Regions from separate parts of the Halomonas sp. DP5Y7-2 genome, predicted to be linked through region 2. Evidence: riboswitches for the same ligand, from Rfam matches in the RefSeq annotation. Region 2 holds a riboswitch; each other region holds the start of a gene.
The links. Region 2 has a riboswitch for thiamine pyrophosphate ahead of thiC (phosphomethylpyrimidine synthase ThiC). Riboswitches for the same ligand answer to the same signal wherever they lie in the genome.

Region 1 (4,810 bases), 120 kb from region 2:
GTCGTAGCTCTCCCGGGATGGCATCAGCTTCATCAGGACGAGAGATACGAGCACCGGAACAAAGGCAGCCAGCAGGAAGGATTCCAGTAATGTCGCGGTGCCACCGTTAGGCGAGGGGAACATCCACAGTCCGGCCAGCAGACCTGCTGCGGTACTGATCACTGCATTGCGACCGTGATAGCGGCGGTTGAACAGGCCGAAAAACACCGGAAAGGCTGCGGCAGAGCACAGCAGGTCTGCCAGCAGGAACAGGTAGAGGACGCTGTAGCCCTGCGCAGCGACCCACGTCACTGGTACTGCAGCGACGACGATGAGCCAGCGCGCCATTCTCATCAAGGCCGCCTCACTGGCCTGGGGCAGCAGCCTGTGCATGTCGACGGCGATAATGCTGGAGGTGGCATTGATCGTTGTGTCGGCGCTACTCATTACCAGCGCAAGGCCAAGAGGAATCAGGGCCAAGGCAAACCACAGAGGCACGTCGGACAACAATACGCTGAACAGAGCGACGGAGCCGTCTCCCTCAAGTCCTAGGCCGATGAACGCCAGACCGAACAGACCCATGAGCACGATGACCGGGAAGTTGAAGAGTCCCGCGATCCAGAAGCCACGCCTGAGCACGCGAGTATCCCGGGCCGCATAGATCCTCTGCCAGGTTCCTTGGTAGAACAGACCCGTCAGCATCACCGCGAGAAAGAAGGTCAGGCCTGCGCGCAGGCCGCCAGCATCGGTGATATCCAGCAGTTGCGGAGCGCGCTCGCGCAGCCCCTCGAGCGTCGGAGCAACGCCACCCGCCGCCTGCCAGCCAAACATGAGCAAGAGAGCCAGCAGTGGCAGGATCACCAGCATCTGCACCTTGTCAGTGAAGATGGTGGTACGCAGACCGCCGTAAAAGGTGTAGAGCAGGGTGGCGATCATCACCACGCTGGCGGTTAGCCAGAGGGGGATGGGGGCCAGCAGGGTCACCATGTGGGCAATGGCGGTCAGCCCTGCAGCCAGAGAGATAAACAGGTAGAACAGCATAATCGCCAGGGTGAAGGCATACATCGTGCGGCCGTAGCGGTGGATCACGAACTCGGTCAGGCCGTGGCCTTCGGGAATCAGCTCCCGCATGCGTCGACCAAGAGGAATCATCACCAGGCGAGGCACCATGGAGCCGAGCGCGTAGCCAATGACCGCCGCGATACCGCCCCAGGTGGCAGCCTGGGCCGGTCCAAACAGGATCCAGGTGCCCAGTGTGGTGGCAATCAACGTCAGCACCGTGGCACGAGTGTTCTGGCTGTTTCGTGCGGAGATGTAGTCATCAAGGCCGCCCCGACGGCGTCGGGCGTAGAGCAGGCCTGGAATGGCAAAGATGGCAGCGCACAGCAGCAGCCACAGCGCCGTCCAGAGAGGGTCGAGCATCATCGAGAGAAACCTCTTTCTTATCGTTGTCCGCAGGGACCAGTGGACATCGGGACGGACGGCGGGCAGGAAGAAAGAGGGAGTGCGGCAACCATCCTTCCCTTCGCCGGCATGACCCGGATCAGGTTCAAAGGGTTACCGCGCAATGCGGAATCTCAGCCCCGTACTATGGCCTTGGTGCGATACAGCGCTGTCGCGGCGCTGTCACGACCTGTATGGCCAGTAGGGCTCCCCTAGGAAGAGGTCCAGACTAGGGCCGGCTAGTGGGGCTGTCAATTGCAGAAAGGTAGGGCGCTCGTTGCGGAAGCATCGCGCCGCTAACGCCCCTCGAGTGACATTGCTTGGCAGGCCCGATCCAGCCAGTGGGTCGTCTCCGAGAGCCTGGGGTGGGGGTTGTTGTTGCAGTCGAAGCAACCCGAGCTCTTCGCCACCTCTGCCAGCGACGTATCAGAGGTAGCGTTCAGCACGAGGGTGCGCCGATGCCCTCCGCCGCCGGCAAGAAAGTGGGCGGCTTCAGCGTGCTGGACTTCCATGGGAAAGGACAGGTCTGACATGGGAAAGGACAGGTCTGACGTGGGAGTGTCTGGTGAGACAGTGTCTTCGGCAAGCGCAGTGCCTGGCTGGCCTCTGCACCAGATGACTTCAAATCCCCTCTGATGGGCATGCAGGCCAATGCGATGCACGTCCCTGATCGGCCCAGCCATTACCAGGCGCAGCGCAGGTTGGATCAGCAGCGCAAGCAGCTGATCGCATTGCTGTACCAGTGGCTCATGTTGCTCGACGCGCCTCAGTCGGGCGGGGGAGCCATTCAAGTTGATAAGGCGAACCAGCGCAGGTTGTCCGAGCAGCGTCGCGTGCAGGACTTCCAGATGGGTCTGTGTCGGGCTGTCCGGCAGCAGTAGTTCCGCGACGTGGTCGCGACCCTGGCTGACATGGACTGTCGTCAGGGGGGAGTGATGGACGTCGGCGTGCTGGCGCAGGTCCTTAAACGGATGCGGTAGTCGGTAGGCGTTGCCGTCCTCGTCAACCGGCTCCGCTTGAGTGGTCTGCATACGGTAATCCACAAGACCGTAAGCGCTGCCCAGTTGAGTCTCCAGCCAGGCGGCACGTCCTTGGTACGTGAGCGAGAGAGCTCGCTCGATCGCCATCAAGTTTTGGTAATACATGGCATTCGCCTCTTGAGCACCGTGAGCGAACGTACTGTCCACGCAGCGTGGAAAATTCTGATGCATTCAACCATACAAACAGCCAAATTCATGAGCAGGCCAGAAGGATGCTTGTGCGTCCTATCACGTCAGGGGAACGACCAGGAGAGCCAGCATGGACCAGTATGCCTGGGTGCGAGAAGCATTGACGCTTGCCGGGACGGTACTCGTCAGGGTGTCGCCAGCGGCGGTGGTGCTAGACGTGGCCGGCGATTGTGCGTCGGTGTTGGGAGGATCTCGCGATGAGGTTGTCGGACGTTCGTTGTCGGAGCTGCAGGGGCACTCCGCCAGGCTTGCAGAAGCCATGGCGGGTGCGGGCAGGCAGTGGGACGAGCAGGGAAGGGGGCAAAGCCGTAGCTCGGCTTACGTGATGCTGCCTGATGGCAGCATGGTGCTGCGTCTGCCGATGCAGCAACGACCTGATCATGGTGTGGTGGCTCGGCTAGCGGATCATCTTCCTGTCATGGTGGCCTACGTGGATCGAGACCTGTGCTTTCGCTTCAACAATCAGGCATATCAGGACTTCATTGGCCTTACGTCGTCTGAATTGGCAGGTCAGCCGGTGGCATCGGTTCTCGACGCCTCCTCCTATGCGAAGATTCAGCCGCGCTTCGCGCGTGCCCTGGCGGGGGTAGAGGTCAGCTACGAGGATGCACTGGTATTGCAGGACGGCAGGAGAGCATTTTTCAAGGTGAACTACTTGCCGGATATCGTGGATGACGGTGTCGCGGGCTTCTACGCCATCATTCAGGACGTCTCTGAATACCGATCGATGATCCAGCTGCTACGGGATGTGCACACCGGCGTTAACCGCACGGATATCGAGACGTCCGAGATCGTCGATATGCTGCTGCGAGATGCGCTTGTTTACCTGGGCCTGGACATCGCGTTGGTCAGCGAGGTGGTGGGTGAGCAGTACAGCGTGCGCTGGGCGGCCAGTGATGGGGCGCCGGTAGGTCCTGGGGATACCTTTCCTCTGGGAGATACGTATTGCCGTCTTACCCTTGATGCGTGTGACGTCTTTGCTACCCATCATGCCAGGTGTGATGAGCGTGTTAGCGGGCACCCCTGTTACCAGGCGTTTCAGTTGGAAACCTATATTGGTGCGCCCATTTGGATAGAGGGCTCCGTCTGGGGAACGCTTAATTTTTCCAGCGCTAGACCTCGTCGCCAGCCCTTTTCAGAGGTTGATATTGAGCTGGTGCGTCTGCTGACCGGTGCAGTAGAGCGAGTGATTACCAACGAACTGGACGTAGCGCGAATCAAGAGGGAGCGCGACGAGCTGGAAGATCAGGCATTGCGTGACCCGCTCACGGGATTGCCCAATCGGGCGCAGCTCGATCGCTATGTCGACGAACTTATAGAGGAGAGCACTTCACGGGGGACGGGCTTTGCCCTGGCTGTGCTGGACATCGACTTCTTCAAGCAAGTGAATGACCACTATGGGCATGTGGTAGGAGACCAGGTCTTGGTGTGGCTCGGTCAGGCCGTTGAGCAGTGTCTGCGTGATGGTGACCTGGTGGCCCGTACCGGAGGCGAGGAGTTCGTTATCGTCATGCGTCATGCCGCATTGGAGGAGGCCATGAGCGCGGCGCAGCGTGTATGTCAGGCCATCAGCCAGAGCCAGATCGAACTTGCAGACGGTCAGCAGTTGAACATCACCATCAGCATGGGCGTCGGTGCTTACACCAAGGGGGAGACGTTTACGTCGCTATTTGAGCGCGTGGATCAAGAGCTGTACGCCGCAAAACACGCCGGACGCAACCGGGTATGTGGTAAGCGTCACATGGCCTAAACAGAGGCTGGTCTTTTGCTGGTCTTTTGATGGTCTTCGCTTTCGGCGCGCTAGTGCTCGTTCCCTGCAAGGTGTCTTGCCAGGTCTCTTGCCAGGTGTAGTGGCGTGAAGGCCTTGGCGATGCCAGGGCCTTTTGCGTGCCGATGCCTTGCGACGGTGTATGGATGTGGCAATGACGGCGACTAAAGGTGGGTTTCCGCGAACGTTATGGCGAGGACATAACAGAGCCGTCATGCGCTGATGAGTTTTTTTGATCCAGGCTATTGCCAAGCTGCCTCGAGATCCGTAAAGTACGCATCCGCTGCCGGCGACGAGCAAACGTCACAGGCGGTAAAGAGTGGTAAAAGTAGTTGATTTGAAAAGGCTTTTTGAAGCTTCTCGGAAAGATCACTGCTTGACGAGCAACGAA
Region 2 (21,130 bases):
AGCGGCAACGTTCGCTGTCGGGGTCGAGAATCTGCAGATCATCGGGCAATTCAAGGCCGCGGGCCTTGGCCACTTCCGCAATGGCCTGGCGCTTACCCAGCAAGACGCAGTTGGCGATGCCGCGGCGTTGGCACAGGATGGCTGCTTCCAGGGTGCGTGGCTCCTCCCCCTCGGGCAACACGATGCGCTGGCGCTTTTGCTGCGCCATGCTGACCAATTGATGGCGAAAGGCCGCGGGAGACAGTCGGCGCTGGGTCTCGTCGTCCATCAATGCCAGCAGCCATTCTCGATCGAGGTGATCCGCCACAAAGGCGCTGATGGCCTCCGCCCGCTCCTGGTCATCCACCGGAATCCCACCAGGGATGTCGGTCAGTTTGGCCACCGTGGTGAAGCTGTCGGTATCGACGGAGAGGACAGGCAGGCCGGAGGATAGCGCTGGCTGGCAAACGTCGATCAGCTGCTTGCTGGGGGTTTCGCCGTGGGTGAGCAGGAGGCCCGCCAGGGGCACCCCGTTCATGGTGGCGAGGGCAGCAGCCAGCAGGGTGTCGTCGCGATCACCAGGCGACACGATGAGCTCGCCCGGGCGCAATGCATACAGCAGATGCTCGGCGCTGCGGGCGCCCAGGGTGGTATGGGCGACGCGACGTCTATCAGCATCACCGTGATGCAGGATCCTGGCGCCGAGGGCGCGGGCCACATCCAGGGTCCGCGGCGCGGTCAGCGCGGCGCGATAGGGTACCGCGGCCACTACCGGCAGGCTCTGCTCGGATGCCGTGGACAGCTGGTCCTGCCAGTACTGGCGGTGGACGCTGGCTTCACGATCACTGACGGAGGCCAGGGTCTGATCGCTGGCCGAGTCATCGCCGTCACCGGGCAGGCGCATCAGAATGGTGCCGAGGGTGCGCCTGGAACCTACCGCGTCGATGCTCTGGCGATGGAAGGCCAGACTCTTGGCCAGCTCCTTAAGGTCGCTCGTCTGGCCATCGGCGACCAGAATCACCTGGGCGTCCAGGGCGCTGGCAAGACGTACATTGAGATCCAGGGCGTAGGCGTTCTTGCGCAGGGGGCGAATGCCTTCCACGACGATAAAGGCCGGCCGCTTGCCGGTCGCCGGTTTGGCGACCCGTGAGTGGCGTTCGACGGCAAGCTCAAGCAGACCGTCGCTGTCATTTCTGCCCAGGTAGTGCTCCACGTCTTCCCGGGGCACTGGACGAGGCGAGCCGATGCCCAGGGTGCTGGCGACCAGCGAGCGAGCCCTTTCGGCGCTATTGCTATCGTCATCGATGCCCTCTGCCTGGCTGAATGGCTGCAGGAAGCCTGCCTCCAGGCCCAGGGTATCCAGCGCGCGCAGCATTCCCAGCGCCGCAGAGGTCAGGGCGACCCCCTCATCCACCGGGATCAACAGCAGGGTACGGGGTTGCGGGCTCATACGGCTTCCTCGGACCTGTCGGCCAGTGCCAGACGGGTGATCAGTGCTCGGGTCTGGCTGGCGATATAGCCTTCTTCATCGGTGGGAATGACGCGGATTTCCGGCGAACCGGACTCGCTGGCGTCATGGATGGCACCTTCGCTGCCGCGCGCAAGAGCGCTGTTGGCTGCGCTATCAAGATGCACGCCCAGCGCCTTGAGGTGGCCCAGCGTGCGGGCCCGAATCAGCGACGAGTTTTCTCCGATGCCGCCAGTGAAGGCGATGCCGTCGACCCGAGGAAGCGCGCAGGCAAGACCGGCCAGGGTCTTGGCCAGGCGATAGCAGAACACTTCGATGGCCAGGGTCGCGCCGGGGTGTCCTTCGCCTGCGGCCTGCTCCAGCTCGCGCATATCGTTGGTCATCCCTGATACGCCGAGAAGGCCGCTCTTCTGGTTGAGCAGCAGGTCAATCGATTCCAGCGACATCCCTAGCTGGCGGGCCAGATGGAGGTGCAGGCCCGGGTCGACGTCGCCGCTGCGTGTGCCCATCACCAGCCCCTCCAGGGGCGTCATGCCCATGCTGGTGTCCTGGCTTTCGCCTTCCCAGACTGCGGTTGCGGAGCAGCCATTGCCGAGATGGGCGATCAGCCAACCTCCGTGTCCCCGCTCGCTGACCTCGGCCAGGCGCTCGCTGACGTAGGCGTGACTGGAGCCGTGGAAGCCGTAGCGCCGGATGCCATGGCGCTGATACAGGTCTTCGGGAATCGCATAGCGGTAGGCGTGGGCCGGCAGGGTCTGGTGGAAGGCGGTATCGAATACCGCCACCTGGGGCAGGTGCTCGAACAGACGTCGGGTGGCGGTGATGCCATCCAGGTTGGCCGGGTTATGCAAGGGTGCCAGGCTGACGGTCTGGCGAATGGTGCGGACTACCGTGTCGTCCAGCAGCGTGGCGCAGGTGAAGCGCTCGCCGCCGTGGACCACCCGGTGCCCGATGCCGACGGGACGTTGATCACCCAGGTGGTCGAGGATGGTCTTGAGCGCCAGGGCGTGGGTGGCTCGAGGTAGCGAAATGTCACGCCGGTTGCCGTGCTCGTCTTCCAGCTTCAGGCAGGCATCGTGGCTGCCCAGGCGCTCAGCAATGCCTGATATCCGAGGTGCGCCAGGGGTCTGATCGACCAGCGCAAACTTGATCGAGGAGGAGCCGCAGTTGATCACCAGTATCGGGGCTTTCATGCCATCTCCAGAGAAAGACGCCTTGTTAAGGCGTGTAAACGGGGGGGATGGCGGCGAATCTAGCACCGCGGCCGCTGCCTCATAATTGTCCTGGGGAGGTAGGGAGGGCCAGTTGCTGGTGGAACAGCACAGCTTGTGACGACCATCAAGTGACAGGGCAAAGAGGTTAGACTTTGGTAGCAATTTGTGCGGTGCAGCGTGAAGGCTGCCGGCGGCCCTGAATCTCCGCCGCAGCATTCGCTTTGCGGCAGCCACCTCCCCGCCCGCGGGGCCGCGGGCGGGGAGGTGGCCGTGATGGGCTTGCGTCAGACTTCCTTGTACAGGGCACCGCCTTGCTGGCGGAAGGCTTGTGCCTGCGCCTCCATGCCCGCCATGACCGCCTCGCTGTCGCCGCCCAGGCCGTTGTCGCGGGCATAATCGCGGACTTCCTGGCTGATCTTCATGGAGCAGAACTTGGGTCCGCACATGGAGCAGAAGTGGGCCACCTTGGCCGCGTCCTTGGGCAGCGTCTCGTCGTGGTAGGCGCGGGCCGTGTCCGGGTCCAGGCCCAGGTTGAACTGGTCCTCCCAGCGGAACTCGAAGCGTGCCTTGGACAGCGCATTGTCCCGGCGCTGAGCGCCGGGGTGCCCCTTGGCCAGATCCGCCGCATGGGCGGCGATCTTGTACGTGATGATCCCGGTCTTGACGTCGTCCTTGTCGGGCAGGCCCAGGTGCTCCTTGGGGGTGACGTAGCAGAGCATGGCGCAGCCGTACCAGCCGATCATCGCCGCGCCGATGCCTGAGGTGATGTGGTCATAGCCGGGAGCGATGTCGGTGACCAGCGGGCCCAGGGTATAGAAGGGCGCCTCGTCGCAGTACTCGAGCTGCTTGTCCATGTTCTCCTTGATCAGGTGCATGGGCACGTGGCCGGGCCCTTCTATCATCACCTGCACGTCGTGCTTCCAGGCAATGTGGGTCAGCTCGCCCAGGGTCTTGAGTTCGGCCATCTGAGCTTCGTCATTGGCATCTGCCACGGATCCCGGGCGCAGCCCATCGCCCAGCGAGAAGGCCACGTCATACTGCTTGCAGATCTCGCAGATCTCCTCGAAGTGGGTGTAGAGGAAGCTTTCCTGGTGGTGATAGAGGCACCACTTGGCCATGATCGAGCCTCCCCGCGAGACGATGCCGGTGACTCGGCCTGCGGTCAGCGGCACATAGCGAAGAAGCACACCGGCGTGGATGGTGAAATAGTCCACCCCCTGTTCCGCCTGCTCGATCAAGGTGTCGCGAAAGACCTCCCAGGTCAGGTCCTCGGCCACGCCCTTGACCTTTTCCAGCGCCTGATAGAGTGGCACGGTACCGATCGGCACCGGTGAGTTGCGGATGATCCACTCACGGGTTTCATGGATGTTCTGTCCAGTGGACAGGTCCATGATCGTATCCGCCCCCCAGCGAATCCCCCAGGTCATCTTGTCCACTTCCTCTTCGATGGAGGACGTCACCGCAGAGTTGCCTAGATTGCCGTTGATTTTCACCAGAAAGTTACGCCCGATGATCATCGGCTCGGCTTCGGGATGATTGATGTTGGCCGGGATGATGGCACGCCCGGCGGCCACTTCCTGGCGCACGAACTCGGGGGTGATCTCATCCGGCAAACGGGCTCCGAACGACTGGCCGGGGTGCTGGTGGCCAAGTATCGCTTCGACCTCGTCACTGCCACGATAAGGGTCCTGAAGGGCCTGTCGACGTTGATTCTCGCGAAGTGCAATGAACTCCATTTCCGGTGTGATGATGCCGCGCCGCGCGTAATGCAATTGGGTGACGTTGCCCGGGCGGCCATCGGCGGTCCTGGTGGCGCGACGTGGTGTGCGCGTCAGCTCGAAGCGCAGCGGTGCCAGCAGTGGGTCATTGGCACGCCGGCGGCCGTACTCGGAGGTGGGACCGTCGAGCCACTCGGTGTCGTTGCGCTCCTCAATCCAGGGCCTGCGCAACTCGGCCAGTCCCTTGCGCAGATCGACCTGTACCGCCGGGTCGGTATAGGGGCCTGAGGTGTCGTACACCAGTAGCGGTGGATTGGCTTCGTCGGCGCCTGAAGTGCGCGTCGGCGACAGGGTGATTTCGCGAAATGGCACCCGCAGGTCGGGGCGGGAGCCCTCTACATAGACCTTGCGAGAGCCTGGCAGGGGAGTGACGGCGGCCTGGTCGACCCTGGCCGTCTCGGCCAGGAAGTGAGCGTCATGGCGGGATCTCGGATGAGACGAGGGATGGTCGAGTGACATAGGTGGTTTCCTCTCACGGCGGTGCAGGGCAAGTGGCGTCGCCCTGATGGTGGTAATGGCACGTCGCGAGGGAGAAGGGGGGGCGTCGAGGCCGTGGCCGTGAGCGCTTGATCCCTACGCTGGTCCTCGCCTCGATGCCGTAACATCGGGGGTATCCCCAGATCAGGTTCAACGGGTCTCATGCGCTGCATGATCTCAGCCGCTGGCTGCGGCACCCCGTCAAGCGTTGCTGTTGTCAGCTTGTCTGTGTTGTCGAGCGCGATCACCCAGGTCGATCGCCCAGTTCGATCGCCTAAAGGCGTCGTCAAGGTCAGTCGCTCAGCTCCAGTCCCATCTGCCAGAAGTCGGTCTCGAGACGGGTCGCGTCGCTAAAGATGCGCGCCAGCCGGTCGAAACGAGCGCTCGATACCTGGCTGAGCTGGTCGTCGAGCCAGTGCCTTTCGCGCACGGCCGAGGCCTGAAAGTCAGGGCTTGAGTACATGGTGATCCAAGCATCGTAGGGATTGTCGCCACCACGCAGCGTCTCGGGATGATCCGCCAGCCAGCGGCCGATGTCGGCGTAGCCGACCATGCAGGGCGCCAGGGCGACGTGCAGGTCCAGCAGATCACCACGACTGCCGGTGTCGAGGACGTAGCGGGTATAGGCCAGGGTGGCACGTGCCTCCGGTAGACGGCTGAGCTCGCTGTCGTCAATGCCCCATTCTCGGCAGTAGGCAAGATGCAGGCCCAGTTCGACCTCGAGGATCGTCTGCATCCCCTTGAAGGCCCCCTGCAAGCTCTCCAGGTCCTGGCTCTTGTAGGCAGCAAGGGCGTAGGCGCGTGAAAACTGCAGGAGAAACAGGTAGTCCTGCTTCAGATAGTGGCGAAAGCTGGCGTCATTCAGGTCGCCGCGCCCAAGTGCACGAACGAAGTCGTGCTCGGTATAGCGCCGCCAGTCGTCGCGGCAGGCAGCGATCAGATCGTTGAAGCAGTAGCCCATGATAGCTCCGGCATAGTGGATCCGGTGGGCGGGGCAGAGAAGGACGGCGGGGAGGAAGGGCAGGCCCCCGCAGGGAAGGCGTGCCACCGCCTGATTCCCTACGCCGGTTCAAGGTGTGAGTCCACACCGCACCCGGATCAGGTTCCACGGGATCGGTGCTGTCGGGCTGCTACACCACGCTGGCCCTGCACCATCTCAGCCGGATTGACCGGCACCCCGTCAAGCGAGTCGACCGCAGTCTAGCACGCCCTTGCGGCTTTGCCAGACACCACTTTCGGATAGCATCGGAAGGGGGCGTCAAGGGAGGTTGTCGAGAGAGACTATCTAATGATGACGCCGCGGCCATGAGGGGCATGGCCGCGGCGTCCTGCAACGACGCTGATGATGGCTGATGATGGATCAGCGACGATCTGGCGTGGGGGTGTCGATCGGGTGGCCAGGGTCGCTGTGCACCTCAGCCGATTGATGGGGGCGCCGGAAGGACTGCACAGGCATGTCTCGGGGACGCTCGCTGGGGGGAGCGGTTGGCGCGCCCGACGAGGGTAGCTGACTCTCGATGTGTAGATCGGCGACGACCCTGGGGGGGCGTGTCTCACTGGGTACCAGCAGAAGCCCGGCGCGGGCCAGGCGGCGGCCGATGGTCAGGCTGGAGCTCCAGCGCACCAGCGGAGCCGCCAGCACCAGGCCGAGCCAGACGGGCGTCAGCCAGAGAAAGAAGCTCGGAGTGTAGGCCCAGGTGACAAGAGCCCACACCGCACCAATCAGCGACCACAGCCAGGTATGGCGGAAGGCTTCCCGCCAGGGCAGTGCCCGCCCCTCTCGGGATAGCGGGTCCCAGGCAACGGTACGACCGGTCAGCACCTGGATCACGAAACGGCTGTGGAAGACCATCATCAGCGGTGCGATCAGCATGGCGAACAGGGTCTCCACCAGCATGCTCAAGACCAGTTTTGGGCGTCCCCCGTAGCCCTCTGGATCCCGCATGAGACCAAGTATCAGTCCCAGCACCTTGGGCATCAGCAGCATGCCCAAGGTGCCGATCAACAAGGGAATGATCAGGTTGGGCGGAGCGATGGGCCAGTCAGGGAACAACTGCGAGCTGGCGGTGAAGAAGTTCGTGGGAACGAGCGCCCTGATCAGCGCATCGATGGTACTGATGACCAGGATCGCCAGCCACACCAGCGACGACAGGTAGGCCAGCGCGCCGAAGAAGAAGTGCAGACGGCTCAGCACATGCAGGCCATGGCCATTCAGCAGGCGCAGATGCTGCAGGTTGCCCTGTACCCAACGTCGATCACGCTTGGCATAGTCGAGAATGTGGCTGGGCATTTCCTCATAGCTGCCGCCCAGGTCGGTGCGCATGCGCACCTGCCAGCCGGCCCGGCGCAACAGCGCTGCCTCGACAAAGTCATGACTGAGGATATCGCCACCCAGGGGCGGCTTGCCGGGGAGCTCGGGAAGGCCACAGGCGTCGGTGAACGCGTCCACCCGAATGATGGCATTGTGGCCAAAATAGTTGGCTGCGGTGGCGTGCCAGAAGCTCAGCCCTGCCGCCAGCATGGGCGAGTAGAGCGCGGCAGCGAATTGATTGCAGCGCCCGAACAGACTTTGCTGGCGCACGGGAATGGGCACCGTCTGCAGTAGCCCCAGCCGAGGATTGGCCATCATCTCGTCGATGAGCTCGACCACCGTGGTCCCGCTCATCAGGCTGTCGGCGTCGACCACCAGCATATAGTCGTAGTGGCTGCCCCAGCGGGTGCAGAAGTCGCTCAAGTTGCCTGCCTTGCGCCCTGCGTTGCTGTCCCGGTGGCGATAGTGCAGCCGGCAGTGGCCCTCGAGTCGCTGCTGCAGCGCTGCCATGGCGGCCTTTTCTTCCGCCACGACGGCGTCGTCGGTGCTATCGCTGAGCACGAAGGCCTCGACGTCGATGCCCTCCGGCAGCTCGCCAAGGTCCATGCAGGTCGTCTCGAGCCCAGCCGCTACCCGGGCCACGTCCTCGTTGTGGATCGGCATGACCAAGGCGGTGCGAGAGCGAGAGCCGGCGGGCCTCATCGCCCCGGCGCCACGCCGCTTGAGGCTCAAGGGGTCACGCCCAGTGAGGTGAAGCACAAACCCGATCACGGCGCTCCAGAAGGCCATGGTGATCCAACCGAAGGTAATCGCAAACAGTCCCAGGATGGCCATTTCCAGGGGAGTGATGCCCTCGACATACAGGATCTTGAACATGGTCCAGACACCCAGCGCGGTGGTGGCGGCAATGGCCATGCCGACCAGCGTTCTGCGCCATCGGGGCCAGGGGACTTCCGGGGTATGCTCGTTCATCGGGGACTCCAGATGCTGTTCCAGGTTTCGCTCAGGCGCTGGTCGCGCAGCATCAAGGTCAGGCGCAGGTCTGCCGGCGTATCGCCATCAGGCAGCAGCTTGAAGCTGGCCCGCCAGGTGTCTCCATCGGGCAGTGCTGTCACCTTGGCTTCCGTCGTTTCGCCACTGGACGTGGTCAGGTGCACGCTGACCGGCTGGCTCGCATCGAGACCCTCGAGCTCGCCGCCGCGGAAGTCGATGATGAACTGCCTGAGCTGTTCGTCGGGGGGATTGCTCTGACCGGGAATGCCACCCCAGCCCTGGCGTGACCTGACGACCCGCGCCAGGGGTTCCTCCATGGGGGTGTCAGCGAAGGTCCAGGTCTGATACCGATAGGTGCGTGACTCTCCCGCCTTGAGGGGCGAGGAGGGGACCCAGTAGGCCGTGATATTGTCGTGGGCCTCGCTGTCGGTCGGAATTTCGATCAATTCCACGTGGCCTTCTCCCCAGTCGCCAGCGGGCTGTACCCACTGACTTGGGCGGCGCTCGTAGCGGGCTTCCATGTCCAGATAGGCATCGAAGTGGCGCGGACGCTGGACCAGGCCGAAGCCCCTGGGAGAGGTATCCTGCAAGCCAGAGATCTGCAGGTCTGCGGGATTATCGAGCACGCGCCAGGTCCACTCGCCAGAACTGGTGGCCATCAGTAGCCCGCTGGAGTCATGCACGCGGATGCGATAGTCATCTTCTTCCTGCCGATCCATTTCGCCATGCAGGAACATACTGGTCAGAGGGGCGACCCCGAGCTTTTCGACATCGTTGCGGGCGAACAGTCGCGCTTCGGTGTCGACGACAGTGTTCTTGCCTGGCGCAATCTCGAAGCGGTAGGCCCCGGCCAGCGACGGGCTGTCCAGCAGCGCCAGAACCGTCATACGGTTGGCGTCAGCCTCAGGCTGGACCAGCCAGAACTCGCGGAAGGAGGGGAACTCTTCGCCCTGGGGCATGGCTGTATCGATCGCCAAGCCTCTTGCGGAGAGCCCGTAGCCCTGGTTTCTGCCCACCAGGCGGAAGTAGGAAGCGCCAAGGAAGACGGCAAACTCGTCGTCGACATCCGCTCGGTTGAGCGGGTAATGCAGACGGAAGCCGGCATAGCCCTGGTCGCTGAGATCCAGTTCGGCCAGCTCAGCAGCATCGTCGTCGTAGCGAAAGCGCTGCTGCTCGAAGGGCAGGGTGCGCACTTCGCCATCTTCGAGGAGATGGATATCGACCGGCTGGTCATAGAGAAAGCCGGGATGGAACAGCTCCACCTTAAAGTTGCCGTGATCGCGCCAAAGCGCCTGTTCATCGCGGTAGCGAATCTGCCGGTAGCGGTCGTAGCCCATCTCGGCCACGGCGTCAGGCAGTGTACTTTCTGGCGCTTCGTAGGGCGCTTCGGCCAGGGTTCTCGCCTGATCGGTCACCTGTTCGAAAAGGCTGTCGGCATCCACCGCCAGCGCGGGTGCGCTGACCAACATGCCGGCCAGTGCCCATGATGCAGCGGCCTTCCAGTGGAGGCAGCCGCGTCCACTGACGCGGGCTGAATCGGCTGGGTAGGCAGTGGGCGGTGTCGACCGTCCGCAGATGACTCGGGTGTTCACGTTCGCTCTCCTTGCGGCCTGATGGCACCGAACTGCCAGTGCTCTGTCAGGCGGAACCAGTGGGACGTTGGGCAGTGGCCGTCGGGACCTGTCACGGCTATCGCGGAGCCATCACGGTCAGCCGCGGATCGCCGTGATACGTGACCATCGCCGCGACTGCCGTTGCGGCGATGGTCGAGAGACGGTCAGCCAGCAGGTCGCGTGTCTCACTTTGCCCATATTTGTGCTGAAACGGCTATCCATGCTCTTCACACTCTAGCCTATTGTCTGATGGTAAAGATGCAATAGATGGGTTCTACCTGCCTTTGAGAGGAGGTGGAAAGTGAGGTTCCGTGTCGTCTTCTGGCGACAAAATTGCGAAGAAATGTATCCCTACGGATACATGCCGCAGGGGCAACGGCAGGAGAGAAGGTGTAGGGGAAGGGACTGATCCGGCGGGTAAGGTGCGAGGCAGCAGGGGCGCCCGCGTTGGCGAGTGTCGGCTCGGCTGCGGCAGATGGCTACCACAGCCAGCTGTCTACCCGAGGCGGCGGCAGCCGCCGGTGTAGCGCGCGCCAGCCGATGATGCAGCGAATCACGAACCAGGCACTGACCAGCAGTGGTGGCAAGGCCAGGCCGATGACCAGAACCGTCAGCACCGCCGCGGCGGCCGCATACACCAGGCCGATCCAGAAGGTTCGAATCAGGTAGTGATAGTGGGCCCGAAGCCACGGCGGGGCGTCCTTGCGATACACGTAGGCCACGATCAGCGCGATCAGCAGGGTCAGGAACCCGGTGACCAGGCCCGCCAGGTACATCACGTACAAGGCGTGCCCTACATGGGTGTCGCGGGAGATCGAGTCCTGAGGACGCGTCACTTCATGTTCCTCGAACTGTAAAGCCGGTGGCGGCGGAAGTCGGGATCGCCGCGCTGCTCTTCCAGGGTCTTGGTGAAGCGCTTGTACTCCCATTGGTACTGGGCGGGTTCGAGCGCGATGACCTCTTCGATGCTGGCATTGACACCGGTACAGGAGGTCGTCTCGTCGGCATCGTAGACTCGCTCGTCGGCGGCCAGGAAGTGCAGGGCAAACCCTCGCCCGGGTAGGCGCAGGGCGACGCCTGTCACCACCCGTGCTTCGGTGCGTCCCACCAGCTTTGGCAGCAGGGTGGCGGTATAGGCCGGGCGTCCGAAGAAGGGAGCAAAGACACCGCTGCCCCAGCTGGGCTCCTGGTCTGGCAGGATGCCGACGGCCTCGCAGCGCTTCAGCGCCTTGAGCAGGGCGGCGACCCCTCTTGGATTGGTCGGCACAAGGCTGGCGCCGCAGCGCTCACGCCCCGCACGGATGATGGGATCCAAGGGTGCCAGCTTGGGCGGCTCGTACATAGCGGTGAAGGGAAAGTGGCTGGACAGCCAGAAGTTGAGCACTTCCCAGTTGCCAAAGTGAGGCGCCAGGATGATGACCCCCTTGCCTTCGGCGCGGGCGTCATCCAGCAAGGCCCGGCCATGCACCTCGACGATGCTGTCAGCCACGCGCTGCGGGTCGCCTTGCCAGGAGAAGCCGAGCTCGAGCATGGTGGCGGTCGAGTGCGTGAGGCTGTCGCGAGCCAGCGACTCCCGCTGCTGCGGGCTGGCGTCGGGGTAGACAACCTCCAGATTCAGCCGAGTGACCGCGCGTTCGCGCTTGAGCAAGGGGTACGCCAGGCTGACGAGAACGCGGCTCAGCCGCCACAGTGAGGCGGGTGAGCAGTGCGACAGGAGGGTCCACAGGCGAGCGACGGCAAAGGCCTGCAGACGTTGTTGCCAGGGGAGTTGCATGATCAGATCAGCCAGCTTTCCAGGTTGTCCGGGGCACGCTTTTCCTGCAGGGCCTTGAAACCCTTCACACAGCGGACGATCAACCATACCGCCAGCGCCAGCAGCAACGGCAGCCCGATCAGGACGAAGGTCAGCAGGGAGGCGACGACCGCATAGACCAGTCCGATCCAGAAGGTGCGGATCTGGTAGCGATAATGCTGGTCCAGCCAGGCGGGGCCCTTGCCCTTGTACACATAGGCGATGACCACGCCGATCACGGCGGTGAAGCCGGTGACCAGGTTGGCCAGCAGCAAGGCGTAGCCGACCATGGCGATGGTGGTGTCGGCGCCAAAGCCCTCCGGCTCGGGGGGCGTGACGTGGGGAGACTGGGGCTCGAGGTCGCGCTGGCTCATCCGTGTTCCTTTCTGTGCATGTAAAACGGCTTCGCTATGATACCCAGCCTGTGCCGCAATGCCATGATGAACGGGGGAGATTCGTCGCTGGATCTTACTCGTTCCTCGGCCTCATCCCGCTCTAGACCTCACCGTGCTCCTGGGGTTCTCGCAGTGGGCGGCAGATCTCCAGCAGGTTGCCGTCGGGGTCTCTCAGGTAGAGCGACTCGATCTTGCCGGTGGCGCCCTGACGAGTCACCGGACCGAGCTCGATATCGACCGACAGTGCCTCCAGGTGTTGCTGGACGTCAGCAAGGGGCAGCTGGCTCTTGAAACAGATATCGAGGCTGCCGGGCGTCGGTGTGGCGGCGCGCGGGTGGACGTCGGTCGCGGTCCAGTGCAGACGCAAGGCCAGCTCGCCCAGCATCAGGTCGACACGTTCACGGTCTCGGTAGCGGACATCGAGTCCAAGCACGCGCGTGTAGAAGTCAACGGCGCGGGAAATATCGGTCACGGTGATGACCAGGTGATCAAGACCTGACAGCATGCCTTTCTCCACAAGTGAATCAAGCCTCAGAGAATACGACGATGCCGAGCTGTCCGCTATGCACAAACCCGACGACCCAGCATTTTCATTGGGACGGACAGCGCGACTACTTCCGCTGTCCGCGCTGTGACCTGATTGCCGTGCCGTCGGCTCAGCGTCTGGCGCCAGCCGCGGAAAAAGCGATCTACGACCAGCACGACAACCGCCCCGACGATCCCGGCTATCGGCGTTTCCTGGGACGGCTGTTCGGTCCCTTGAGCGAACGATTGCCTGCCGGGGCAAGTGGGCTGGATTTTGGCGCTGGCCCTGGCCCCACGCTGTCACTAATGTTCGAAGAGGCCGGCTTTTCGATGCGGATTCACGATCCCTACTACCACCCCTTCCCGCAGTGGGCAGAGGCGGAGTACGACTTCATCACGGCCACCGAGGTGGCTGAACATCTGTACGCCCCCGGTGAGGTACTGGCCAGTCTGGTGCAACGCCTGCGTCCCGGTGGCTGGCTGGGGTTGATGACCAAGCGCACACCGGATGACTTTGCCGGCTGGCACTATATCCGCGACCCTACCCATGTGGTGTTCTTCAGTGACGCGAGCTTTCGCTGGTTGGCCAAGCGGCTGGGCGTCACGCTGGAACTGGTGGGCTCGGATGTCGCGTTGCTGCAGCGGCCAGCGCGCTGACGTGGCTGTAATTTGTGCTTTGTCAACAAGGCGTTGCAGGAGCTCTGCAAAAGCGGCTCGAAAGCCGTTGACAGACGGACAAACGGGGGTATATTCGCCGCCCAAGAGTCGTCAATAACGCACCGCGACGGACGGACTCGATATGCCATCACTCACCCGCCGTCGTCGTCCGCGTCGTCCGCATCGCTGGAGCCCAGACCTGTCATGTCTCCTCAGCTTCTGGCCATGGCTCTGCCCCCTGTTCTAGGGCTGTTCATCCTTGGTATCGGCAATGGTTTTCTGTCGTCGCTGATTACCCTGCGGCTCGATGCTGCCGGGGAATCCCCGGTCGTGGTCGGCTGGGTATCTGCCGCCTATTTCATTGGCCTTGGGCTGGGGGCGCTGTTCAACGATCGCCTGCTGCTGGCCATTGGCCATATCCGCGCTTACGGCAGCTTTGCCTCGTTGGTCGCCGTGACCGTGCTGCTGCAAGGCTTGATGCTGGACCCGGTGGCCTGGTTCGGCTTACGTCTGATCGGTGGCTGGGCCACGGTGGGGGTCTTCCTGGTCATCGAAAGCTGGCTGCTGGCGTCCGGTGACTCCCAGGTTCGCGGTCGCCTGCTGGCGCTCTACATGATCGCGCTTTACGGCTCTGGCGTGCTCGGGCAGCTGTTGCTTGGCGTGACCCAGAACCTGGGGGACACCGCACCGTTCATGGTGGTGGGGGCGCTGGCTTCACTGTCGGTGCTGCCGATGGCGATGATTCCCCGCGTGACCCCGCTTCTGGACAAGATCGAACCCCTATCGCCGTTCCGGCTGATGGTGTTGACGCCGACAGGGGTCGTGGGGGCGTTTGGCTCTGGCATGCTGGCCGCTGCCGTCTATTCGCTGCTGCCGCTATACCTTCAGCGCAACGGTTTTGGCGTCGCGGATGTTGGCCAGCTGATGGCGGTCACGGTGCTGGGCGCCATGTTGCTTCAGTACCCGGTCGGACGCTGGTCTGATCGTCATGACCGGCAGACCGTGCTGATTCTTATCGGGATCTTCTGTCTGGCGATCTCACTGACGGTGCTGTTGGTGCCGTTGCCTTCCTGGGGGCTTGCGGCGCTGCTGTTCCTGCTCGGGGGTGGGGTGTTCTCGCTGTATCCGGTGTCCGTCGGTCACTCAGCTGACCGCGCCCCGGCCGGTGCCCTGGTGCCGATGAGCCAGGGACTGCTGCTGATCAGCGCGCTGGGCTCGTCGGTGAGTCCGCCTCTGATCAGTCCGGTCATGGCTGCGCTTGGCGACACGGCGCTGTTCATGTCCTTTGGTGCCTTGGGAGCTGCCCTGGTGCTGTTCTTCGCCTGGCGTCGTCTGGTGCGTCCTGCTCCGGTGCCTGTGGTGCCGTTCTCTGCGGCCACCCCGCTGTCCTCGGTGGGCGCGGAGCTGGTGGTCACCGACGAGTGGGTGCAAGGCGCCAAGGAGCACGAGCACATGGAAGACTTGTCAGACGTGGTGCCTGACGTGGATGTAGCCGAGCCTATCGTCGGGCCCCCGGTCGAAGAGGGACAGTACGTGGCCTACTTTGACGACGCCGGCTTCCACGATGGGGTGCTGCATCATCACGAGGCCACCGAGGCCGTCGATGAGCACGAGTCCGAAGCGGTCAAGGACACGACGGGGCCGGAAGCAACGTCCAGCGATCCGTCCACCGGCCATCCAACGGCGTCAGACTCTGCCTGCGGCAAGGCCAGCGGCACCTGACGTTCGGCGCCTGCGCTAGCGTGGGTGTCATCCGCCGCCCTTCGTTTCCCACTCAGCTATCTGAAAGACCGCGGGGGTGAAAGACGGCGGGGGTGAAACACGGCGGGGGTGAAACACGCCGGGGGGAGAGACGGCGCGGGGGTGGTCATTGCTCGAACAGCAGCTTGAACAGGGCGCGCCGCACTGCCGGCGTGGCCTGCTGGCGCGCATAGGCGAGCAGCAGGTCGTGGTGGTTGGGGTGGCGGGCGTTGCGGACCAGAATCTTGCGAGCTTGCTGAACAGGGGTGGTAGTCATGGGCGTTCCTCCGGGGACAAGGCCCATCGTGGGCCCTGGCATGGGAGGTAGTCGTCGCGAGGGACCTATCCTTGACGTTGCGCCCTGTGCTGCAACGCTAACAGGGCGGACAGGGCCCGCCACAGCGCCCCTGCGGCGGGTGATGGGTGATCAGTCGCTGTTCCCGTCGGCTGTCCTGTCCAGCTGTGCACGCCAATCCATGATGCGCTTGAAGCGCTCTTCCTGGCCGTAGTCAGACGGCTGATAGAACGCCTGAACGGGTAGCTCCTCCGGCCAGCAGTCGTGCTGGCTACCCGCTGGGTATCCGTTGGGTTCATTGTGGGCATAGCGGTAGCCGTCGCCATGGCCGAGGGACGCCATCAGTTTGGTCGGTGCGTTACGCAGGTAGGTGGGCACCTCCAGGCGTGGTTGTGACGCGACGAATGCCTGCGCCTTTTTCCAGGCCTGGTCGATGGCGTTGCTCTTGGGCGCCACCGCCAGGTGGATCGCGGCATGGGCGATAGCGCGCTGTCCCTCGTAGTCTCCCAGGCGCAGATAGGCGTCCCACGCCGACATCACCAGGGGCAGGCAGCGCGGATCGGCATTGCCGACGTCCTCCGAGGCAATCGCGGCCAGTCTGCGCACCACATCAAGAGGGTCACCACCGCCCTGAATGAACCTCGCCATGTACAGCAGGGCAGCATCTGGACGGGAAGATCGCACGGACTTGTGGATGGCCGACAACAGGTCATAGTAGGCATCTCCCTGCTTGTCGAAGGCGCTCGCCGTGTGGCCGATAACGTCGTCGAGCACCCCGGCCTCAAGCCGTTCTCCCGGGCCCTGGGGCGCGCTGAAGGGAACGGTGAAATCGCAGGCGGTCTCGAGCAGGCCTAGGGCGCGGCGTGCGTCGCCCGCGGCGGCCCTGGCCAGGGTGGCCAGTACCTCATCGTCGACCTGGATATTGCGCTGGCCAAGGCCTCGCTGTGTATCGCTCAGCGCTCGGCGCATCACCTGGATCAGGGCGTCGTCATCCAGGGCCTTGAGCACATGGACTCGCGCTCTGGACAGCAGCGCCGAATTGACCTCGAAGGACGGATTCTCCGTGGTGGCGCCAATCAGCGTCAGCAGGCCTGACTCCACGTGGGGCAGCAAGGCATCCTGCTGGCTCTTGTTGAGGCGGTGAATCTCATCCAGAAACAGCACCGTGGTCTGGCCTTGTCCCTGGGCCGCCCGGGCCCGCTCGACGACCTCGCGAATGTCCTTGACCCCAGCCATCACCGCAGACAGGTGTTCCAGGCGTGACTGGGAGGCGTGGGCCAGGATGTCTGCCAGGGTGGTCTTGCCGACTCCCGGGGGGCCCCACAGGATCATCGAGCGAATTTGTCCGGCTTCCACCATGCGTCGCAGAGGCTTGCCCGGGCCCACCAGCGATGGCTGTCCCAGGTAGTCGTCGAGGGTTCTCGGGCGCATGCGCCAGGCCAGCGGCGCTGCGTCTTCCTGGTGGGCCTGTTGAAACATGTCCATCGCCGACTCCTGCTCAAATGGAAAAATGCGCCAGAGGTTAATGCTTAGGCGGATTGTAAGAAATCGTTCATTACTTATGTGGTGGAATTCGTCGGGCAGAAACGTGATTATGCGTCTAGGGTGATACATTCCGGTGTGTGATCGATCCGGAACCTGATCCGAGAAGGCCAGTCTAAGCTAGGGTGCCTTCAGCTCACGCTGACCACAGGAGGTTTCCGTCATGCCCATGCTAAAGCAACTGCGACGGGATCACGCCAACATGGCGCGCATACTGCACGTCCTGCAACTCAAGCAAAAGACCCTCGCTCAGGGAGAGCGGCCCAATTTCCAGCTTGTCAGGGAGGTGGTCGATTACATTCTCGACTACATGGCAGGCTTCACGCTGCCGCTGGAACAGATCTGCACCGATCGCCTCAGGGAGGTGGCGCCCGCCAGCGAAGACATCGCCGAGCGCCTCTCCGGAGACTACCGCAAGCTCAAGGCAAGGCTCTCCCGCCTGTCTCGCGACATCGACATGATTCTGATGGACGTCGCTGTTCCCATGGACCAGTTCTCCAGCGACCTGCGCGACTACCTCGACAGCCACCGGACCTACCTGCGCCAGGAGCGAGAAGAGCTGTTTCCGCTGATCAGCGAGCACTTCTCTGACGAGGACCTCGAACGGCTGGCGCATGCCTTGCCGGAACACGCCACCTCTGAGCTCGAGAGGCTGCAGGGGGCCTACCCTGAACTCTACGCAGAGCTCAGGGAAGAACCCATGCCGGCCTGACAGTCGGTGCGCCCGCAACCTTCCATCTGACACGTCACTCCAGGGTAAATGGCGGTAACGGCGGTGGCGCTTGACTCGCGCGGCTGCTGACTCCGCTGCATCCTCTCGGGTAGAATGGCGCCATGATGATCATGGCGCCATATCCTGTGTCTGCTCCCGTTCAATATCTTCTTCGTCGCCGTACCAAGGGCCCATCGTCGCCGAGGATGAGCCTTCGTGTGATCGTTGATGGCGTGGGGGACTGATGGCGGGTCCTGTACTGGTTTTCGACTCAGGGGTTGGCGGGCTGTCGGTGGTTCGGTCGCTGCGCCAGCACCTGCCCGAGACAGCAATGGCGTATTGCTGTGACAACGCCATGATGCCCTATGGCATCCGCCCTGATGACTGGCTGGTCCAGCGTATCGTTGCGGTGTGTGCTGCCGCCGTCGACGCGACCTCTGCAGATACCCTGGTGGTGGCCTGCAATACCGCCAGCACGCTGGCGCTCAACGAGCTTCGTGAACGGCTTGCGCTGCCCGTGGTGGGTACCGTACCCGCCATCAAGCCTGCCGCTTTGACATCACGCAGCGGCTGTCTGGCGTTGTTGGCCACCAGTGCGACGGTATCAAGGCCGTACACGCAGCGACTGATCGATAGCTACGCCCCTCATTGTCGGGTAAAGAAGGTCGCCGCTGATGCGCTGGTGACCCAGGCTGAGCACCAGCTGGCAGGGCGAGCGGTGGATATTGAGGTGGTGCGTCACGCCCTGGCGCCGCTGATCGACGATCCGCTGGTGGATACGGTCGTGCTCGGCTGTACTCATTTTCCCCTGCTGTTGCCTTGGCTGGACGAGGTCATGCCGCGAGCCATCACCTGGATCGACTCGGGGGACGCCATTGCCCGGCGCACGGTTCAAGTGATGCAGCAACCTGATGCGCGCCAGGGAGCGCAGTGCGCCTGGCTGACCGCATCGTCGCCGGCGCTGGAGCCTGGGCTGTCGCGCTTTGGTTTCGACGCGGTTCGCCAGCTGCCGACGGTGTAAAGCGTCTGCCTGAGGTGGAGCCTGTGCGTGCCAGCCTTGAGGCTGCCCAGCAGGCCTGGCCGGGTCCGGCAGCGCTGGGCCGGGTTGCGCTGGGTCGGATAAAGCTGAGCCGGACATCCTATGTCATCTTGATGTCCCCCTGATGTCGCCCTGATGCCGTCTTGATGTCGCCTTGGTCGCTGCTCGTTCTGGCAGTTCTTTATGACAGCTCTTTATGACAGCGCTTTATGACAGCTCGTTATGACGGTTCTTGCTGACAGCGCTTGCTGCCGACGCTGTCTGTCTACCCTGTTTTTCTCTGGTTTCTCTACTATCCAATGTTTGTTGCGGAGTCATTGTGGCCATACCTGTTGTTGACCCTGAACGCTATACCGAACAGCTAGACGCCAAGCGCGAGCGCCTGGAAGCTCAGTTTGCCCGCTTCTCGCCGCCGGCCCTCGAGGTCTATTCGTCACCGCCGAGCCACTATCGCCAACGCTGCGAGTTCAGGGTGTGGCACGAAGGGGATGATCTCTACTATGTGATGTTCGAGGTCAATCCCGACGATCCTTCTGACAAGGCGCTGGTGCGTATGGATCAGTTCGCCGTGGCCAGCGAGCGGATCAACGCCCTGATGCCAGCCCTGCTGGATGCCATACGCGACAACCCGGTGATGCGACGCAAGCTGTTTCAGGTCGAGTTTCTCTCGACGCTGGCGGGGGAAACCTTGGTCAGCCTGATCTACCACCGCCCGCTGGAGGACGACTGGGAGGCGGATGCGCGCGCGCTGGAGCAGGCGCTTGGAGTGATGATCATCGGCCGATCGCGCAAGCAGCGTATTGTGCTGACGCGCGATCACGTGTGGGAGCGTCTGGAGGTGGATGGCCGTACCCTGCACTACCAGCAGGTCGAAAACAGCTTCACCCAGCCCAATGCACAGATCTGCTCCGCCATGCTGAGCTGGGCCCGCGATGTCACCGCCGGGAGCCAGCACAGTGACCTGGTAGAGCTCTATTGCGGCAATGGCAACTTCACCATCGCGCTGGCCGAGAACTTCCGTCGGGTCCTCGCCACCGAGATTTCGCGCACATCAGTGGCCAGTGCCAAGGTCAATCTGGAGGCCAACCAGGTGACCAACGCCGTCGTCGCCCGGATGTCTGCCGAGGATTTCTCGGCTGCGCTGAAAGGGGACAAGGGCGGACGACGTGTCGACGAAATGGCCCTGGACGGCTATGACTTCTCGACAGTGCTGGTCGATCCCCCGCGGGCCGGCCTGGACGCCGACAGCTGCGCACAGCTGAGCGAGTATCAGCGTATCGTCTATATTTCCTGCAACCCTGACACCCTGGCCGACAATCTTGAACAGCTGACCCAGACCCATGATGTGGTGAGGTTTGCTCTGTTTGACCAGTTTCCTTTCACCCATCATTGTGAATGTGGCGTACTGCTGGAGCGCCGCTAGCACCAAGGCGCAAGCTGAGGCCGCTGTCAAGACCGATGCGCAACCGTCATGCTCCATGAGAAGGCGGGCATCTGGATGGGGGAGAGGAAGGGATTGCCGTAAGCTTGGCGACCATGCACTACGCTCGTCATAACCGTTCAACTGGCCACAGTGAAGTGGCCGCCGCCAACCGAGGTGAGGATGTTACACGTCGCACAGGATGACAGTCGCGAAGATCTGCTGAAGCAGCTCGAGGAAAGGCTCGAGGGGCGACTCGATCAGGACAAGGCCGGCCAGGTGAGTAACTTCGCTCGTCACTTCTACTCCACGATTCCGCTGGAAGATCTGACTGAGCGTCGCCTGGACGATCTCTACGGCGCCACTCTCTCGGTATGGCACTTTCTGCAGCAGTTTGATCCTGCCTCGCCCAAGGTCAAGGTGATGAACCCTGACTTCGAGGAGCACGGCTGGCAATCGACCCACACCTTCGTGGCCGTGTTGCATGAGGACATGCCGTTTCTGGTGGATTCCGTGCGTATCGAGCTGAATCGCCGTGGCATGACGGTGCATGCGATCCACAACTCGGTGCTGTCGGTGGCCCGGGACGAGCAGCACCGGGTGGTGCGCCTGGCGTCTCCGCGTGACAAGGACGCACCGGAGCAGCGCGAGTCGCTGATCGCCATCGAGGTCGACCGCCACTCCGATCCCGCCGAGCTGGCCGCCATCGAGCAGAGCCTGCAGGAAGTCTTGCAGGAAGTCCGCACTGCCGTGGCGGATTTCGAGCCGATGCGTGCGCGCATCCGCGAAGCCATCGATGAGCTGAACACCTGCTGCCCCGGACCGGTGAACAAGGACGACCACGCCGAGGCGGTGGCCTTCCTGGAGTGGATGCTGGAAGACAACTTTACCTTCCTGGGCTATGACGAATTCAGCGTCGATGGGTCCAATGGGGGGCAGAGTCTCAATCAAGTGGACGGCAGCGAACTAGGACTGTTCCGCCTGTCCGAGGCGCAGTATCGCCAGCGTATCCGCACCGACCAGGGGGTCGAGGGGGATCGTTACGTTCTGGTTCCGCAGCTGCTGTCCTTTGCCAAGAGCGCATTTCATGCGCGGGTGCACCGTCCGACCTACCCGGACTACGTCACCATCGATCGCTACGACGACCAGGGTAACGTGATCGGCGAGCGCCGCTTCCTTG
Region 3 (5,717 bases), 110 kb from region 2:
TCGTACCTCCGCGATGGCGGTGGCACTTTTCAGTAGCGACAGGGCCTGTTCCATGTCCTGATGCAGCGGCCGACTTTCGTCATAGTGATCGATACGCTCTCTGACCAGGCGCCGTGTGAGCTCGGCTCCCAGGCCAAAGCCCGTGTTCGGAATCAAGTCCAATGCCTGCACGGCCAGTAACAGCTCGATACTGAGCACGCGAAGAGCGCCTTCCAGCGCCTGGTCGAGCTTGAGTGCGGCGCTGTCGCCGAAACTGAGGTGATCTTCCTGCAGGCCAGAGGTGAGATAGTTATCGACCGATGCGGGCAGAGCCAGCCGCTTGACCTCTGCCGCCAGCGACGCTGCCGTGTACTGGGCAATCATCAGTCCGGACTTCACTCCGCTGTCGCGGGTGAGAAAGGCGGGAAGTTCGCTGGCCTGGGGAGTGACCAGGCGATAGCTTCGACGCTCCGAGATAGATGCCCACTCACACACCGCCATGGCGAGGCTGTCACAGGCCAGGGCGACCGGCGCCCCATGAGGGTTAGCCTGTGACACGATTCTGGCATGTGGGCCTTCGCCGATCACCAGAGGATTGTCGGTAGCTGCGCTGATCTCTCCGTCGACCAGGCGTATCGCGTGCTCAAGCTGTTCCCGGCAGCTGCCATGGACCTGGGGCATGGCCCGCACGCTGAGCGCATCCTGCAGGTGGTGGCCCTGACACTGCTGCAGGTGCTGGCTGTCGGCCAGCAGTCGCCGCAAGTTGGCGCCACTGCGCACCACGCCAGGCTGACCCTTCAGCGCCAGCACCTCAGGCGCGAAGGCAGCCTGCTGGCCTGACAGCGCCTCGAAACTGGCAGCGCCGATGGCGTCGGCCCAGTCGGCCAGCACATGGGCATCGTCCAGGGCGATACAGGCAAGCCCTGTCATCGCGGCGGTGCCATTGACCAGACTGAGCCCATCCTTGGGACCCAGCACGACGGGCGTCAGCGCATGCTGAGCGAACACGTCGCCGGCGGGGCGTCGTTCACCGGCATGGTCGACCTCACCGACGCCCAGCAAGGCCAGACCAATATGGGCCATGTGTGTGAGGTAGCCCACAGACCCCCGGCCTGGCACCACCGGGGTGATGCCCATATTAAGAAATGCCAGCAGTCCTTGGACGATGCCCGGGCTGATGCCCGAATGCCCATGGCTCCAGTTGATGACCGCGCAGCACATGATGGCACGGACCTGTTCGACCCGCAGGGGGGCTCCGACTCCGCAGGCATGGCTCATCAGGGTATTGCGCGACAGGTCACTTAGCTGCTGGCGATCCAGCACCACGTCACACAGCGCTCCCAGGCCGGTGTTGATGCCATAGTAGTGAGTGCTGGCATCCGCCATCTGCTCGACCACCTGGCGGGCCCGCTCGATGCGTGTCCAGCGACCCTCATCCAGCGTCAGCTCGCGTCCTTGGCGGGCGACGGCGATGACATCCAGCCAGCCGGGGGCTACGTCTGAGACTACGACCGGGTTACTCATTCACGCCTCCTGTCACCGGCTGAGAGACCTCGGCCGGCTGCTTGGCAGCACCCTGGGGGGAGCGAGTCATGAAGGTTCGCACGGCGCTGATCAATATCAGCACGAACAGGAAGACCACGGTAAAGCCTCCCGCTGCGGCAAGATACTTGATGCCATCGACGCCTTGGGCGCCTCCGCCGAAGGCCACCATCACATAGGCGATAGCCGCAATCGACAGACCCCACAGGATCTTCTGCTGCTTGGGCGACTCCTCTTCTGCGGACATGTTGCTGGTGCAGATGGTGGCGATGGTCGATGACATGGAGTCTGCCGCCGTTGCAAATGAAATGACCAGGGTGAAAATCGCCAGTGGTACCAGCAGGCTGGCCATGGGCAGGTGCTGGAGGAAGCCCCAGAGTCCGGATACCGCGCCGCTGTCATTGATGATGCTGACCAGATCCAGCGTTCCATCCATCTGCCATTTGAGGGCGGACCCACCCCAGATGGCAAACCAGACCAGGCCGAAGACCGAGGGCAGAATCCAGTTGATGATGAGGAACTCCCTGAGCGTTCTGCCGTAGGAGATACGGGCCAGAAACAGTCCCATGAGGGGGGCGTAGGCGATCCAGATCGACCAGTCATACATCGTCCACCAGGTGACCAGCGCTTCGCCACCAGACTCCTTGGTATCGAAAGCCCAAAGAAAGAAGTTGTCTGCCCAGTAGCCGAGGCTTGTCACCGAGAGGCTCAGAATATAGTTGAGGGGCCCGACAATGATCAGAATCGCGACGAAGGCATAGAAGATATAGGCGTTGATCGATGACAGCACGCGGATGCCGCGTTTCAATCCCGAGACAGCGGAGGTGATGAAGATCGCCGAGATCGCAATCGTCAGCACCAGCCAGGTCATGGCGTTGGATTCGATGCCGTACTGTGCCTCGATGCCTGAGCTGATCAATGCCAGACCTGCGCCAAGAGAAGAGGCCAGGCCGAGCGCGATGGCCAGAACGGAAATGATATCGATCAGGGACCTTACCCAGATCTTGCTGCCGTGCCTGCCCAGTACGGGGCTGACGGTTGAGGAGATCGAGAAGCGTTCTCTGCGGTTAAAGTGCATGTAGCCGATCATCAGCCCCACGATGGAATAAAGCGCGTAGGGAATGAATGACCAGTTGTGGAAGCTTCTTGCCAGGGCAAAGATGGCGGCCTCGCCACTGCCGGGAGCGAAGCTCTGGTGACTGATTTCGCCGTAGATGTTGCCTAGATAGATGATCGGTTCATTGACGGAGTAAGTGACGACTCCCGTGGCAATCCCTCCCGTCAGCGCCATGGCGAAGGTGGCAGCGAAGGAAAAGGTAGGCGTTGCATCCTTGCCACCCAGCCGAATATCACCGGCCCGGGAGAAGAAGATGAAGCCCGACACCACCAGGGCCGTTACGGCAATCAGCTGATACAGCCAGCCAAAGTCAGACAGGGAGATGTAGAAGACCCCTTTGGCAACATCGACCAGCATGTCGTTGTTGATGAGGCCAGTGGCCACGGCCACCATGATGATGGAAAAGGTGGGTATGAAGACGGCTTTTCTTAGCGGCCTTCTGCTGGAGGCGGACATATTCTTGTTCTCCACGGGTGATGGCGTTACCAGGTGGCGCAGTGGATCAGCATTGTCGGGTGTTGTCATCGGCCGATCTCACAGCTGCGTGTGGCAGGCTTAGGGAAACGCTGCACCGATGCCTGAGCGGAGGTGCTCAGCGCTTCCTTGACGAACCGCTGATGCGGTCCGTCAATCCGTCATAATGTATATACAATAAAAATCGAAAAGGCTAGAGCCGAGTGAGCTGGCGATCACGTCAGCTCCCTGAAAGACAGATCGCTCTTCTATTAATTTATCTTTGATAAACAATGCGTTGGATGTCCTTCTAAGCTTCGATCCGATAATGGGTAGTACCAAAGTAGGGGGTGGTAGCAAGGTAGGGGGAGTGTCAGGACAGAGGGTGAGAAGAAGGCAGAGTAACACGCTGGAGGGCAAGGAAAGCCCGAAGCCATGAAGGTCGAAAGATGTCGCTTAAATGTGTATACATTTGCTTGGTGAACGGGCCGGGGCGCGATAGGGTTGTCGCGGTGTGTGCCAGGATGGCAAATCAGGGTAGGCCCTTTCATCTGCTTGATACCCGCTGTCTTGTTCCGGGCAAGGTGATGGGCTAAGGTCGAGATCGCATGACACGGGGTGTCCTGGCTGAGCCAGGGCTGAGAAATACCCGTCGAACCTGATCCAGTTCATACCGGCGAAGGGATGTCAGCGCAGTCGTCTGTCCCTGGCTCGACGTGCGTTCCCCGCCTCGACCAAGGACTCATCGCATGACCCCTCCCGATACCTCTCCTGTTGTCGACCCCATTGCGCCTGATATCTCCGCTCAAATTGTGCTGATTACCGGCGCAGGACGTGGTCTGGGCGCTCACTTGGCACGCGCCTTCCTGCGAGAAGGCGCTCGCGTGGTGGTCAACTACCGCCGCAGCGTAGAAGGCGCCCGGGCGCTGGTCGCTGATTACCCGGAACACGCCTTGGCCGTCGCTGCGGATGTGTGCGATCGGGATGGCGTGGAGGCCATGTTGGCGAGGGCCAGTGAGCGCTTCGGTGGACCTGTGACTACCGTGATCAACAATGCGCTGCCGGACTTTGCATTCAATGGGGACGCACGGCCTGGACCTGACTCGTTGAGCTGGGAGCATCTGGACCATCAGCTTCAGGGGGTGGTGCGTGGTGCGCTCAATACAGTGCAGGCAGCGCTTCCCGGCATGCGCGAGGCGGGTGTCGGGCGTGTCATCAATATCGGTACCAACCTGTTCCAGAACCCGGTGGTGCCCTACCACGACTACACCGCGGCGAAGGCGGCGCTGCTGTCGCTGACGCGCACGCTGGCCCACGATCTCGGCCCTGACAATATCAGCGTCAACATGGTCTCCGGCGGTTTGCTGCGCACCACGGACGCTTCCAGCGCCACACCCGATGCGGTGTTTGACCTGATCGCCGCCAGCACACCGCTGCGGCGGGTGACCACCCCGCAAGAGTTTGCAGACGCGGTACTACTGTTGGCTTCCCCGTGGGCCAGGGCAATTACCGGGCAGAATTTGATTGTCGATGGCGGACTGGTGAAAGGCTGATGACCTCCATGCACTTGAATCTCTTCATCCTGGGCTGCGGTCATCACAAGGCGGCCTGGCGACATCCTGATTCCAGCGTCGAGCGATTGGCGGATATCGCCTACTACGAGGAGCTGGCCAGGCTTGCCGAACGAGGTCGCTTGGATGCCGTTTTCTTTGCCGATGGCCATGCCGCGGGCAATGTTGCAGATGGCCCGCTGTGGACCTTGGAGCCGCTGACAATGCTTGCCGCGATGGCGCGTGCCACACAGCATATTGGCCTGATCTCGACCGTCTCCAGCACCTTCCATACTCCCTTTCATGCGGCTCGCATGCTGGCGTCGCTGGACCATATCTCGGGCGGTCGGCTTGGGTGGAATCTGGTGACGTCAATGTTCGATAGCGAGGCGCGCAATCATGGTCTGGAAGGCATGCCGGGCCACGCGCAGCGCTACGCTAGAGCGGAAGAGTTTGCCAATACCGTGCTGGCGCTGTGGGACTCCTGGAGCGATGGCGCGCTGCTGCGAGATCGCCACGGCGATTATGCGGATGCTGCTCAAGTGCAACCGATTCATCACCGCGGCGAGCATTTTCTGGTCGATGGCCCCTTGACGGTGCCGCGCTCGCCACAGGGCCATCCCGTGCTATTTCAGGCCGGGGCATCAGCACAGGGGCGTGACCTGGCGGCACGCTATGCCGAAGCCATTTACGCGGTGGCCTACGACCTGCCATCGGCCCAGGCTTACTGCGCTGACCTCAAGGCGAGGGTGAAAGCCGCAGGCCGTCCAAGGGTGGCGATCATGCCGGGGCTTGTGACCTACGTCGGGTCTACCGAGGAAGAGGCCCGACGCAAGCAGCGTGAACTCGACGAGCTGCTGCCGGTAGAGGCCTCGCGGCGACAGTTGAGCCAGTTTATCGGCCAGGACGTCAGTCACTGGGAGCTGGATGCGCCCGTGCCCGCGCTGCCGCCGCTGGAGGCTTTCACGGGTCCGAAAGGACGCTATGCCACCATCCTGCGCATTATCGAGAGTGAACGGCCAACCCTGAGACAGCTAATGGGACGGCTTGCCGCCGGAGGTGGGCACTGCACGATG

Region 1: another riboswitch for thiamine pyrophosphate. It lies ahead of KUW18_RS00020 (sodium:solute symporter family protein); the one in region 2 lies ahead of thiC (phosphomethylpyrimidine synthase ThiC).
Region 3: another riboswitch for thiamine pyrophosphate. It lies ahead of KUW18_RS00030 (3-oxoacyl-ACP reductase); the one in region 2 lies ahead of thiC (phosphomethylpyrimidine synthase ThiC).

What each region holds. Positions count from the first base shown of each region.
Region 1 covers NZ_JAHVHY010000001.1:208-5,017, reverse strand. Annotated here, with positions in the region: gene KUW18_RS00020 (sodium:solute symporter family protein) at 1-1,404, opposite strand, end outside; TPP riboswitch at 1,483-1,646, opposite strand; gene KUW18_RS00015 (hypothetical protein) at 1,719-2,567, opposite strand; gene KUW18_RS00010 (diguanylate cyclase) at 2,722-4,401, shown strand; partial or broken gene KUW18_RS00005 (hypothetical protein) at 4,789-4,810, opposite strand, start outside.
Region 2 covers NZ_JAHVHY010000001.1:108,503-129,632, reverse strand. Annotated here, with positions in the region: gene pta (phosphate acetyltransferase) at 1-1,429, opposite strand, end outside; gene KUW18_RS00560 (acetate/propionate family kinase) at 1,426-2,640, opposite strand; gene thiC (phosphomethylpyrimidine synthase ThiC) at 2,946-4,898, opposite strand; TPP riboswitch at 4,993-5,127, opposite strand; gene tenA (thiaminase II) at 5,209-5,877, opposite strand; TPP riboswitch at 5,955-6,106, opposite strand; gene mdoH (glucans biosynthesis glucosyltransferase MdoH) at 6,277-8,199, opposite strand; gene KUW18_RS00540 (glucan biosynthesis protein) at 8,196-9,812, opposite strand; gene KUW18_RS00535 (hypothetical protein) at 10,313-10,669, opposite strand; gene KUW18_RS00530 (lysophospholipid acyltransferase family protein) at 10,666-11,607, opposite strand; gene KUW18_RS00525 (DUF4870 family protein) at 11,610-11,999, opposite strand; gene KUW18_RS00520 (VOC family protein) at 12,121-12,525, opposite strand; gene KUW18_RS00515 (class I SAM-dependent methyltransferase) at 12,567-13,202, shown strand; gene KUW18_RS00510 (MFS transporter) at 13,407-14,924, shown strand; gene KUW18_RS00505 (hypothetical protein) at 15,070-15,219, opposite strand; gene KUW18_RS00500 (replication-associated recombination protein A) at 15,370-16,722, opposite strand; gene KUW18_RS00495 (hemerythrin domain-containing protein) at 16,949-17,491, shown strand; gene murI (glutamate racemase) at 17,736-18,512, shown strand; gene trmA (tRNA (uridine(54)-C5)-methyltransferase TrmA) at 18,850-19,953, shown strand; gene KUW18_RS00480 (NAD-glutamate dehydrogenase) at 20,134-21,130, shown strand, end outside.
Region 3 covers NZ_JAHVHY010000001.1:5,539-11,255, reverse strand. Annotated here, with positions in the region: gene hutH (histidine ammonia-lyase) at 1-1,503, opposite strand, end outside; gene KUW18_RS00035 (BCCT family transporter) at 1,496-3,163, opposite strand; TPP riboswitch at 3,696-3,793, shown strand; gene KUW18_RS00030 (3-oxoacyl-ACP reductase) at 3,841-4,644, shown strand; gene KUW18_RS00025 (LLM class flavin-dependent oxidoreductase) at 4,644-5,717, shown strand, end outside.